Regions from separate parts of the Globicatella sp. PHS-GS-PNBC-21-1553 genome, predicted to be linked through region 2. Evidence: a T-box and tRNA genes for the amino acid it is inferred to sense, from the RefSeq annotation. Region 2 holds a T-box; the other holds one or more tRNA genes.
The links. A T-box is a leader RNA that pairs with one kind of tRNA and senses whether it is charged. The one in region 2 lies ahead of leuS (leucine--tRNA ligase), so its partner is inferred to be a tRNA-Leu.

Region 1: it encodes a tRNA-Leu, which carries the amino acid that the T-box ahead of leuS (leucine--tRNA ligase) is inferred to sense. The anticodon was not compared.

Annotation. Positions count from the first base shown of each region.
Region 1 covers NZ_CP085470.1:1,096,278-1,101,745, forward strand. The annotation lists gene LB888_RS05165 (HAMP domain-containing sensor histidine kinase) at 1-4, shown strand, start outside; gene LB888_RS05170 (D-alanyl-D-alanine carboxypeptidase family protein) at 5-928, shown strand; gene LB888_RS05175 (hypothetical protein) at 925-1,122, shown strand; gene LB888_RS05180 (hypothetical protein) at 1,134-1,316, shown strand; gene msrA (peptide-methionine (S)-S-oxide reductase MsrA) at 1,328-1,849, shown strand; tRNA gene LB888_RS05190 (tRNA-Thr) at 1,931-2,003, shown strand; tRNA gene LB888_RS05195 (tRNA-Leu) at 2,041-2,126, shown strand; gene LB888_RS05200 (ECF transporter S component) at 2,803-3,351, shown strand; gene LB888_RS05205 (CtsR family transcriptional regulator) at 3,456-3,923, shown strand; gene LB888_RS05210 (ATP-dependent Clp protease ATP-binding subunit) at 3,937-5,468, shown strand, end outside.
Region 2 covers NZ_CP085470.1:1,702,627-1,708,094, forward strand. The annotation lists gene LB888_RS08245 (hypothetical protein) at 1-402, shown strand, start outside; gene LB888_RS08250 (hypothetical protein) at 407-553, shown strand; gene LB888_RS08255 (hypothetical protein) at 594-887, shown strand; gene LB888_RS08260 (hypothetical protein) at 889-1,179, shown strand; gene LB888_RS08265 (glucosaminidase domain-containing protein) at 1,172-2,599, shown strand; tRNA gene LB888_RS08270 (tRNA-Met) at 2,865-2,937, shown strand; tRNA gene LB888_RS08275 (tRNA-Asp) at 2,940-3,012, shown strand; tRNA gene LB888_RS08280 (tRNA-Gly) at 3,018-3,088, shown strand; T-box leader at 3,178-3,398, shown strand; gene leuS (leucine--tRNA ligase) at 3,467-5,468, shown strand, end outside.

The sequences.
Region 1 (5,468 bases), 610 kb from region 2:
ATAAATGAAGATGATTAATAAGATATTGATTTTATTATTATCTGTATTACTGGTGCTACCAAAGCATAGTTTAGTCAGTGCTCAAGAATTAAATATTGAAAATTTACCTGCTCAGTCTATGATGTTAGTCAATGGTGATAATGGGCAGGTTCTCTTTAATAAAAATTCTGAAGATCTTTTAGAAATTGGATCCTTGTCAAAATTATTACTGCTATATATAGTTTTTGAACAAATTGAAACAGAAAAAATTAATTTAGAGGATATAGTCCCTATTTCTAATTCTGCTTATGAGCTCAGTCAAGATTATGATATACCGAACGTTCCTTTAAGACAGGATTTTTCATATACGGTAGAAGAGTTAATAACGGCCATCGCAGTAAAAAATGCGAATGGTGCAGCGTTGGCTCTAGTTGAAAAAATTGCATCCAATGAAGCAGATTTTATAAAATTAATGGAACAAAAGTTAAGTGAATGGCAACTTTCAAATTATCAATTTGTCGATAGTTTGGGGTTACCTAATGACTATGAGACAGGTGTAGGAGAGTATCAAGGTCAAACTAATAAAATGAGTGCGGAGGCTATTACAACAGTGGCTTTCAGATTATACAAAGATTATCCACAATATTTAGAATATGCCTCGACTAAGGAATTAAATTTTAAAGCAGATACAGATGATGCTTTTCAAACAACAAGCAATAATCCATTATTAAAAGACACCAAACTGTCAGTCAATGGAATGTTTATTGGCTATGCTCCCCAAAATGGCTATAATCAAGTGATAAGTAGCAGTGATCAAGAGACGACCTATTTAGCGGTAGTAATCGGTGTGTCAGAGAATCAAGAAGACCCCTATTATCCTGTTGAACAATTGATTCAATATGCTAAGAGCAGTTTTGATACGAAGATTATTGTAAAAAAGAGAGTTTGACCGATGAAATCCCTGTTATAAATGTAGATGGAGGTACAAGAGATGTCATACATTCTGTTTATACAGATGATTTCGTACTTAGTGTACCAAAAGGCGATAATCAATTAAACATTGATTATCAATTTATACCCAATGAAGAGAAAACTGGATACCAAAATTATATAACCGCTCCAATAGATAAAGGAGATTTTTAGGAACATTAAAAATGGATTTTCAACATTATGCCATTGAGTACCTACCAACGGCTCAAAACAGTGAAGTACAGGTAGTGGCGAATGAATCGATACCTGAAAAATCTATTTTTGGAAAATTTTTACAATCAGTAATGAGATTTATTATAACGATAATCGAAGCAATTCGAAAATTTTTTACTAACATATTTAATTAGAGGTGATATAGATGAGTCAAGAAGTTTCTATTTTTGCAGGTGGTTGTTTCTGGTGCATGGTCCATCCATTTGATCAGTGGCCAGGGGTTATTTCAGTTGAATCAGGTTATACAGGTGGTCATGTTTTGAATCCAAGTTATGAACAAGTAAAAACAGGAATGACTGGCCATACTGAAGCGGTAAAAATTACCTATGATCCAGCGATAATTTCTTATCAAAAGCTATTAGAAGTATACTGGTCTGTCATTGATCCTACGGATTTAGCAGGACAATTTGTTGATCGCGGCTCTTCGTATCGACCAGAAATATTTTATACTACTCCTGAACAAAAAGAATTAGCTGAACAATCCAAAGAACATTTAGATTTGAGTCAACGATTTTCAAAACCAATTGTAGTACCGATTACTGAAGCAACAGAATTTTTTGTTGCTGAAGATTATCATCAGGATTTTTATAAGAAAAATCCGACTCATTATCAACGGTATCGACAAGGTTCCGGAAGAGACCAATTTATTGAGAGATTTCAGCAATAATTCGTAAAAATGTCATAATTTGTATTGACAATATAGATGTAAATAAGGTATTATTAATCATGTTGTGAATCACATTCACAGGCCGGCTTAGCTCAGTTGGTAGAGCATCTGATTTGTAATCAGAGGGTCGAGGGTTCAAGTCCTTTAGCCGGCATTGATTAATAATAATCAATGGTTCCAAAATGTCCTTTGCCGGGGTGGCGGAACTGGCAGACGCACAGGACTTAAAATCCTGCGGGTAGTGATACCCGTACCGGTTCGATTCCGGTCCTCGGCATAATTTAAACATTGATCTGTCAGTGTTTCTTAGACTTCAGTTGTAGTAGCAACTGGGGTCTTTTTTTGGCTAGGTACTAATAAAACAACTCTTTCTCTGGTCAGTTATTCAATTATTAGTAGTCATTATGTAAAGTAGTTCTTATGTGACTGCTCATGAGGCTGGACTTAAACTTAATAAATTTTAGTCAAGATTATTGTTCGGTAATTAAAAGCGCAGTGGTTGAGTGGCCTCAAACTGCGTCTTAATGAGGTTAAAGATAAATTTGGTAAACTCAATCAAGTTATGATTCATAAATTAAAAGCGCAGTGGTTGAGTGGTCTCAACCTGCGTCTTTCGACTTGTTTGAGGCCTACTCAACTGTGCGGGGGTAGGCCGACGAAGCGAAAATCATTCGATTTTCTACTTCTGGTCTACTCCCAACTGTGCGGGGGTGGACAGACGAAGTGAAAATCATTCAATTTTCTACATCTGGTCCCCTCCCAACTGTGCGGAGGTGGACAGAAGAAGTGAAATTATTTAACTTTTTACTTCTTGCCCACTCCCGTTATAATCACCAAATAATTGTGTATCTATTTAAAATTTGAACTCAATGACTTTGTTTCCGGGTATAATAGTGAGTGAATATAAATAGATAAAAGCATTTTCGAATGTCGTAAGGAGTGGGAATAAATTGGTGAGACAAAAAAGTTTTACATTATGGATTACGCAAGTTGCTCTATTAACAACATTATGTGTGGTGGGGAGAATTTTCTTTGCATTCATACCGAATATACAACCCGTTACAGCTATTATCGCAATTGTGACCATTTTATTAGGTTTTAAAGATGGCGTTATCGTATCATCTTTGACGATGCTAGTTTCAAATCTCATTTTGGGAATGGGTCCATGGGTCGTGTTACAAATTATAAGTTATCTTATCGTCGTTATTTTTGTCTACTTCAGCAATAGATTATTAGAGAAAATGGTAAAAAGTGATTATATATTATTTGGTAGTCGAGCAGTAGTTACCGGTATTGCAGGTATATTATTTGGTTTTAGTATTTCGTGGTTGTGGACTTTTTTAATACAAGTAGAAAACTTTTGGGTTTATTATTTAAATGGTTTACCTTTTGATTTGGCTCATTCAGCTGGTAATGTGGTATTTTTTATCTTATTATTTCCATTGTTGAATAAATTATTCCAACGATATGCGGTCAATTATCAAGAATTAAAACAAAATTAGCTAAATAAGGATCGAAATATAAGGTTTTAAGTCGTTCCTCTTTTCAAAGTGGAATTATTATTGTATAATGGTCAAAGAAAGTCAATGTTAAAGGAGGCGAGACTGTGACCCAACGAAATATGACGGATATTATTGAAGCGTATTTAAAAGCGTATTTGGAAAATCAAGAACATCTTGAAATCAAGCGAAGTGACATTGCCGATCGATTTGATTGTGTGCCTTCGCAAATAAACTATGTTATTAATACTCGTTTTACACAAGAACATGGATACCTAGTGGAAAGTAAAAGAGGTGGCGGAGGCTATATCCGAATACTGAAAGTCCATCTGGTAGATGAAGTAGACGAAATCGATCAAATGATTGATTTAATTGGCAATCAGATAAGTCAGCGAAACGGGATCAATATCATCGAAACTTTAACAGAAAGAAAGATTATAACTCAAAGGGAAGCTGCTTTGATTTTATCTGTAATTGAAAAAGCTGTTTTACAAACAATAACGGAGGAAGAACAAATTGCGAGAGCTCAATTACTTAAAACTTTTCTATACCAACTCCGTTATACATACGAATAAGAGGTGAATAAAAATGTTTGAAGAACTATTTACAGAAAGTGCACGACAAGCGATGATTTATGCTGCAGAACAATCCTATTATATGCAACATCAAGCAGTCGGCACAGAACATATATTATTAGGTTTATCTCGTGAAGAAACTGGAATTGCTGGAAAAGCATTAAGAGAACATGGCGCTACTTTCAATGAATTAATTCTAGAATTAGAAGCCATTCATGGAAAATTTAGCCAACCACGACTCAATGCCGAAAGAGTCATACCTTATTCTCCACGTGCCAAAAAAGTTATTATGAATGCTTCCAATGATGCGAAACGCTTAGGCGCTCCAAAAGTTGGAACCGAGCATTTATTATTAGGTATTTTAAAAGAAGAAATTTTAGCAACAGTTTTACTAAGAAACGTTGGTGTCGATTTTGATGAATTACGTAAAACAATTTATGAATTAATTGGCCTAGCTAGTCAAGACCCAAGCAGTGGTGGTAACAATCGACGTAGAAGAAATCCTCGTAACAATAAAGAGCCACAAAAGACGTCTAAAACACCAACACTTGATTCTGTTTCTAGAGATTTAACTGAGCTAGCTAGACAAAATGAATTAGATCCGGTGATTGGACGTGAAAAAGAAGTTCACCGAATTGTGCAAATTATCAGTCGTAGAACCAAAAACAATCCGGTCTTAGTTGGGGAACCAGGTGTCGGTAAAACAGCTATAGCAGAAGGATTAGCTCAAAGAATGATTCAAGGAGATGTTCCTCAAGATATCGCTAAGAAAAGTTTAATTATGTTAGATATGGGAGCATTAGTAGCGGGAACGAAATATCGCGGTGAATTTGAAGAGCGCATGAAAAAAATTATCGAAGAAATTTCTGAAGATGGTAATATTATTCTGTTTATTGATGAATTGCATACATTAATCGGTGCTGGGGGAGCTGAAGGAGCGATTGATGCTTCCAATATATTAAAACCTGCTTTAGCTCGTGGAGAAATACAAGTAGTAGGTGCCACTACTTTAGATGAATACCAAAAGTATATTGAAAAAGATGCAGCATTAGAAAGACGTTTCTCTAAAGTACAAATTGATGAGCCTAGTCAAGAAGAATCCATCTTAATTATTAACGGGCTAAAAGAAAAATATGAAGATCACCATAAAGTCGAAATTACTGACGAAGCAGTCGATGCCGCTGTAAAATTAAGTTCTCGCTACATGACAGCAAGACGATTGCCAGATAAAGCGGTAGATTTAATTGATGAAGCTTCTGCACGTGTTCGTATTGATTCTGCGATTATGCCAAACAAAGTCACGACTGAAACAATTGAGCATCAGTTAGCTGAAATTGGCAATAAAAAAGAAGCCGCAATTCTCAATCGTGATTTTGAAGAAGCCGCAAATTTAAGAGAAAAAGAAGTGGCTCTAGAAGAGCAATTAGCAGAACTTGATAAAGCCAAAGAAAAAGCAAATGATGATTCAGCTGTATCACAATTGAAAGTAACAGCACAAGATGTGGCGCAGGTAGTTGCTTTAGCGACGGGAGTGCCAGTCCAACA
Region 2 (5,468 bases):
TGGGACGGTATTCAATATCGAGTAAGTATTCAAGATAACGAACCTGACTTAAATATTATATCTGTACGTTTTGACACTGATTTATCGGCATTGTCAGAAGTAGAACTAATTGACCAAGTCATGGAACAGTTCTATCGTGAAAGATATGAAGGTAAATTCATGTCAGAAGCTGTCGATACGGTAGAGCAAGTCAAAAAAGAAATGCTATCATTGGTTGAGAAATATAAAGCTATGGTGGCAGATGGTGAGTCAACGGTCAACAAGATTAAACAAGACTCTGAAGTCACACAAGGAAGCGTGATTGAAGCAACAGAAATGCTATTCGACCATGAGATGAGGTTAACGACACTTGAAGGTGATACGCATGAAGAAACTAATACAGAGATTGAAGGAGGTGAGTAAGTTGATGGCAATGTTAATGGCTTTAAATATCGTTGAAGGTCGATATACCTATGAACGTGTACCTTTCTTATTAAAAGATCAAGTAGACGAACAGTTATTAGTCATGGGGTACAAGATGGTAGATGGTGAATTAGTACCAGTAGAGGAGTAGGCCTAATCGCCTGCTCCTTTTATTTGAAAGGAGAGAATTGATGGGTGTAACATTAGAACAAATTGTCATTATAGCTGGAGGATTGATGACAATTATTAGTTTAGCTAAGTTGGTTGTAGAGCCTTTTAATCGAGCAATGAAACAAAATCAAACTGCAATGAAGTCACTTGAAAAATCAATTGATTCCTTATCTTTTGACTTAAAAGACTCTCAGCGTGACCGAGAAAATATCCACAAGGTGCTAGACCGTCACGAAATGCGAATTGGTAAAGCCGAGGATGCGATTATCGTTAACAATGAACGCATTGCAACACTTTCAGAAAGGGGTAAGTAAGTTGAATATATTAAATTTAGAAGGTAATAGCTTAGCGGTAGCATTAATCATCGCTATTTTTGTGGCTTTATTTGTAGAGCTGGTAAAACTTGTAGATAAAAAAGCCATTTTGACGTCAAACCTTATCAATCTTTTATCGTTATTGTTAGGGTGGTCTCTAGCTATGGTTGCCATGAAATTATTAGACGGTCAACTAGATGAGTTTACTTTTATCGGTTTAGGTGCCGGTGTTGCATCAAGTGGTATCTATGAGATTATAAAAAATATATTTGGGGTTAAGCGAGATGAATAACTTTATCGAAAAAATGGCACCTCTCTACAAAGCGGTGCCTTCTGCTTTACTTGTATCGGTTAGGCTTGCTCAAGCGATTGTTGAGTCAGGTTGGGGTCAAAGCGATTTAGCAGTTAATGCATTAAACTTTGCTGGGATAAAGTATAGTGAACCTTGGAAAGGTGATTATTATACCAAAACAACCAAAGAAGAAATCAATGGGGTATTAGTTGATGTTCCAGGAACAAAATTTAGAAAATACGATACTATTGAAGATTTTGTAAAAGACCACAGTAATTTTATCACTTCAACACCATGGCGGAAAAAGCACTATGCTGATGTGATAAATGCTACAACTTATCAAGGTCAATGTGCAGCGTTAACTAAAACATACGCAACAGATAGTAGTTATGGAGCAAAGCTAATTGAGACGATTGAACAAAATAATTTAACACAATATGATCAGGAGGAAGAAGTAATGTGGAAATATCCAAAAATTAAAGTATTAGATTTGTTTAGTAAATACACTGGTATTAATGGTAATCCAGTTGGACTGATTTATCATAATGATGCCGGCTCTCCGACAGGTTTGGGGTATGAAAATTGGCTTAGAAACTCAAGAGCAAATTCAGAAGCAAATGCAGCGATAGGTTTTGCTCATGAGTACACTTCAGAAGGGGAAATTTTACAAGTACAACCATTAAATGCGCCAGCTTGGGCAGCAGCTAACAGCTACTATAATAACAATTTTATGCACATTGAAATCTGTCAACAGCTATCAGTTAATGATGAAAAGTTTAAACAAAATGAGGAACAAGCTTTTATGCGAGGAGCTGAATTGTGTCATAAGTACGGTATTAAACCAGATAAAGCTACAATTAAACTTCATAGACAAGTGTCAAATAGAGGAACAGAATGTCCTAAGCGATCAGCTCAATTGCACGGTGGTTATGATAAAGTGCAAGAACATTTTATCGCACGTACGAAATATTACATGTCGCTGGGTAAAACTATGAAGGAAATGATTGATAAGTTAAATGGTGGGGCAAAAGTAGTTAGCGATAGTCGATATATCGAGTTAAGACCTTATTCTAGCAACGCTAAGGCTTTTGATAAGTTAGAAGTTGGCCAAAAGGTTACAATTCGTAAAGGACAGACGTTCTGGTATGATCCTCAAACTGGTAAAGGAATTAAACCAAGTGGAGACTTTACTGGAGATACCGATATCATTGAACGTGTAATGAACGTTGAAGTAGGTTATTCAAGAAGAGCTTATCTTCTAAAAGGTAAGTATTCATGGATTCTTGAGCAAGACTTGGTTGAGGCACGTAAATCATGGGAATCTGTGAAGGTTGATGATGAAGTACAGCCAACCATTCCTAAAGGTAAAGATTATGCATTTATTGATGGAAAATATTATGATGTGAGTTTAAGAAAGTAAAAAAATAAAAAAGAAAGGGATACTATATGTAGTGGTATATATCCTAAAGAGCCTACTCCGATATGGGGTAGGCTTATTTTTTGTGCAAAAAACAATCTAGTTAGGTGTGAAATAAATTAATTTTAAATTAGGGGTTTACAAAGTATACACTTATGATGTATACTAGCTTTTGTAATTAATTTTGCAGTAATTTTGCAATGAGGTTGTGAGATACTTGATAAATCAACAAAGTATAATCCCACATCCTCCTTATATATAATATTATCGCGGGGTGGAGAAGCTGGCATCTCGTCGGGCTCATAACCCGAAGGTCGTAGGTTCGAATCCTACCCCCGCAATTGGTTCCGTGGTGTAGGGGTTAACATGCCTGCCTGTCACGCAGGAGATCGCGGGTTCAAATCCCGTCGGGACCGTCGATGCGGGTGTAGTTTAGTGGTAAAACTACAGCCTTCCAAGCTGTTGTCGCGAGTTCGATTCTCGTCACCCGCTTCACGACTCACTTCGGTGAGTCTTTTTTTATGTCTTTGTCATTGTTTAGCGTTGAATAAACAAGGTATTTGTGGCATAATAATATTAATATTGAATCAATGATTAGAATTAGTAGATAAGTAAAATCATCAGAGAGCTTGTGGTCGGTGTGAACAAGTGATTAAGTTTATCGAACTCATCTCAATCGATGTTTATCTGAATAAAGTAAGATAAGCCGTATAATCTGCGTTAAAGATTTGAGGCATAATGTATTTATTAAACTTTTCATTATGCAAAAATAGGTGGTACCGCGCTATTTGGCGCCCTATAGCAAGGTCTTTTTGTCTTGTTATAGGGCTTTTATTTTTATTTAGATTATTTTGTTTTTAGGAGGAAATTATGGTTTATCAACATCGTATTATTGAAAAGAAATGGCAAGATTATTGGGATAAACACGAAACATTTAAAACGACCGAACGTGAAGGACATCCTAAATTCTATGCCTTAGATATGTTTCCATATCCGTCAGGACAAGGATTACATGTAGGACATCCTGAAGGTTACACAGCTACTGACGCGATTAGTCGTATGAAACGTGCACAAGGATTTGATGTGTTACATCCTATGGGGTGGGATGCCTTTGGTTTACCTGCCGAACAATATGCATTAGATACAGGAAATGATCCAGCTGAATTTACTGAAAAAAACATTTCAAATTTTAAGCGTCAAATTAAATCTTTAGGATTCAGTTATGATTGGAATCGTGAAATTAATACAACAGATCCACATTATTATAAATGGACCCAATGGATTTTTTCTGAATTATATAAACGTGGTCTTGCTTATGAACAAGAAGTGGCGGTGAATTGGTGTCCAGCTTTAGGAACAGTTTTAGCTAATGAAGAAGTTATAGATGGTGTCAGCGAACGAGGTGGTCATCCTGTTTATCGTCGTCCAATGCGTCAATGGGTATTGAAAATTACGGCTTATGCTGAAAGATTGTTAGAGGATTTAGAGTTAGTTGATTGGCCAGAAAGTATTAAGGCGATGCAACGTAATTGGATTGGAAAATCGGAAGGGGCAATGGTTACCTTTAAGATTAAAGATTCTGATCATGAGTTCAAAATTTATACCACACGTCCAGATACATTATTTGGGGCAAGTTATACTGTTTTAGCACCTGAACATGAATTGGTTAAATTAATTACTACTCCCGAACAACAAGAAGCAGTTGAAGCCTATGTTAAAGAAGTTGAAACTAAGAGCGAATTAGATCGTACATCATTAAATAAAGACAAAACAGGAGTCTTTACTGGAGCTTACGCCATCAATCCTGTAAATGGACAAGAGATTCCTATTTGGGTAGCAGATTATGTTTTATCAAGTTATGGGACGGGAGCTGTAATGGCGGTGCCGGCTCATGATGAACGTGACTTTGAATTTGCAACGAAACATCAATTACCTATTACACGAGTAGTTGAAGGTGGCGATTTACCATTTGTCGAGAATGGTGTGCATATTGAGTCTGACTTTATTAATGGACTTGAAAATGAAGCAGCTATTAAGAAAATGATTGAGTGGTTAGAAGCTGAAGGGGTTGGCGAACACCAAGTCAATTATCGCCTACGTGATTGGTTATTCTCTCGTCAACGCTATTGGGGTGAACCGATTCCGGTTATTCATTGGGAAGATGGTACGACCACTTTAGTTCCTGAAGAAGAATTACCAGTGATGTTACCGAAGACTGATGAAATTAAGCCTTCAGGTACTGGCGAATCGCCGCTAGCTAAAATTGAAGAATGGGTCAATGTGGTCGATCCTGAAACAGGGATGAAAGGTAAACGTGAAACACATACCATGCCACAATGGGCTGGTAGCTCTTGGTATTTCTTACGTTACATTGATCCAACAAATGAAGAAGCGATTGCTTCCCCAGAAAAATTAGCAAAATGGATGCCAGTGGACTTATATATTGGTGGTGCAGAGCATGCCGTGTTACACTTATTATATGCACGCTTCTGGCACAAATTCCTATACGATTTAGGTATTGTTCAAACTAAAGAACCTTTCCAAAAATTATTTAATCAAGGTATGATTTTAGGGGCAAACAATGAAAAAATGTCTAAATCAAAAGGGAATGTTGTTAACCCAGATGATGTTGTCAATGAATTTGGTGCTGATACTTTACGTGTATATGAAATGTTTATGGGACCATTAGATGCTTCGATTGCTTGGAGCGAAAAAGGCTTAGAAGGTAGTCGACGTTTCTTAGATCGTGTCTATCGTTTAATAATCGATGAAGCAACCGGTGAAGTAAAATCAACTGTCAAAGATGAAGCAAATGAAGACTTAGTACGTGTTTATCACCAAACGGTTAAAAAGGTAACCGAAGACTTTGAAA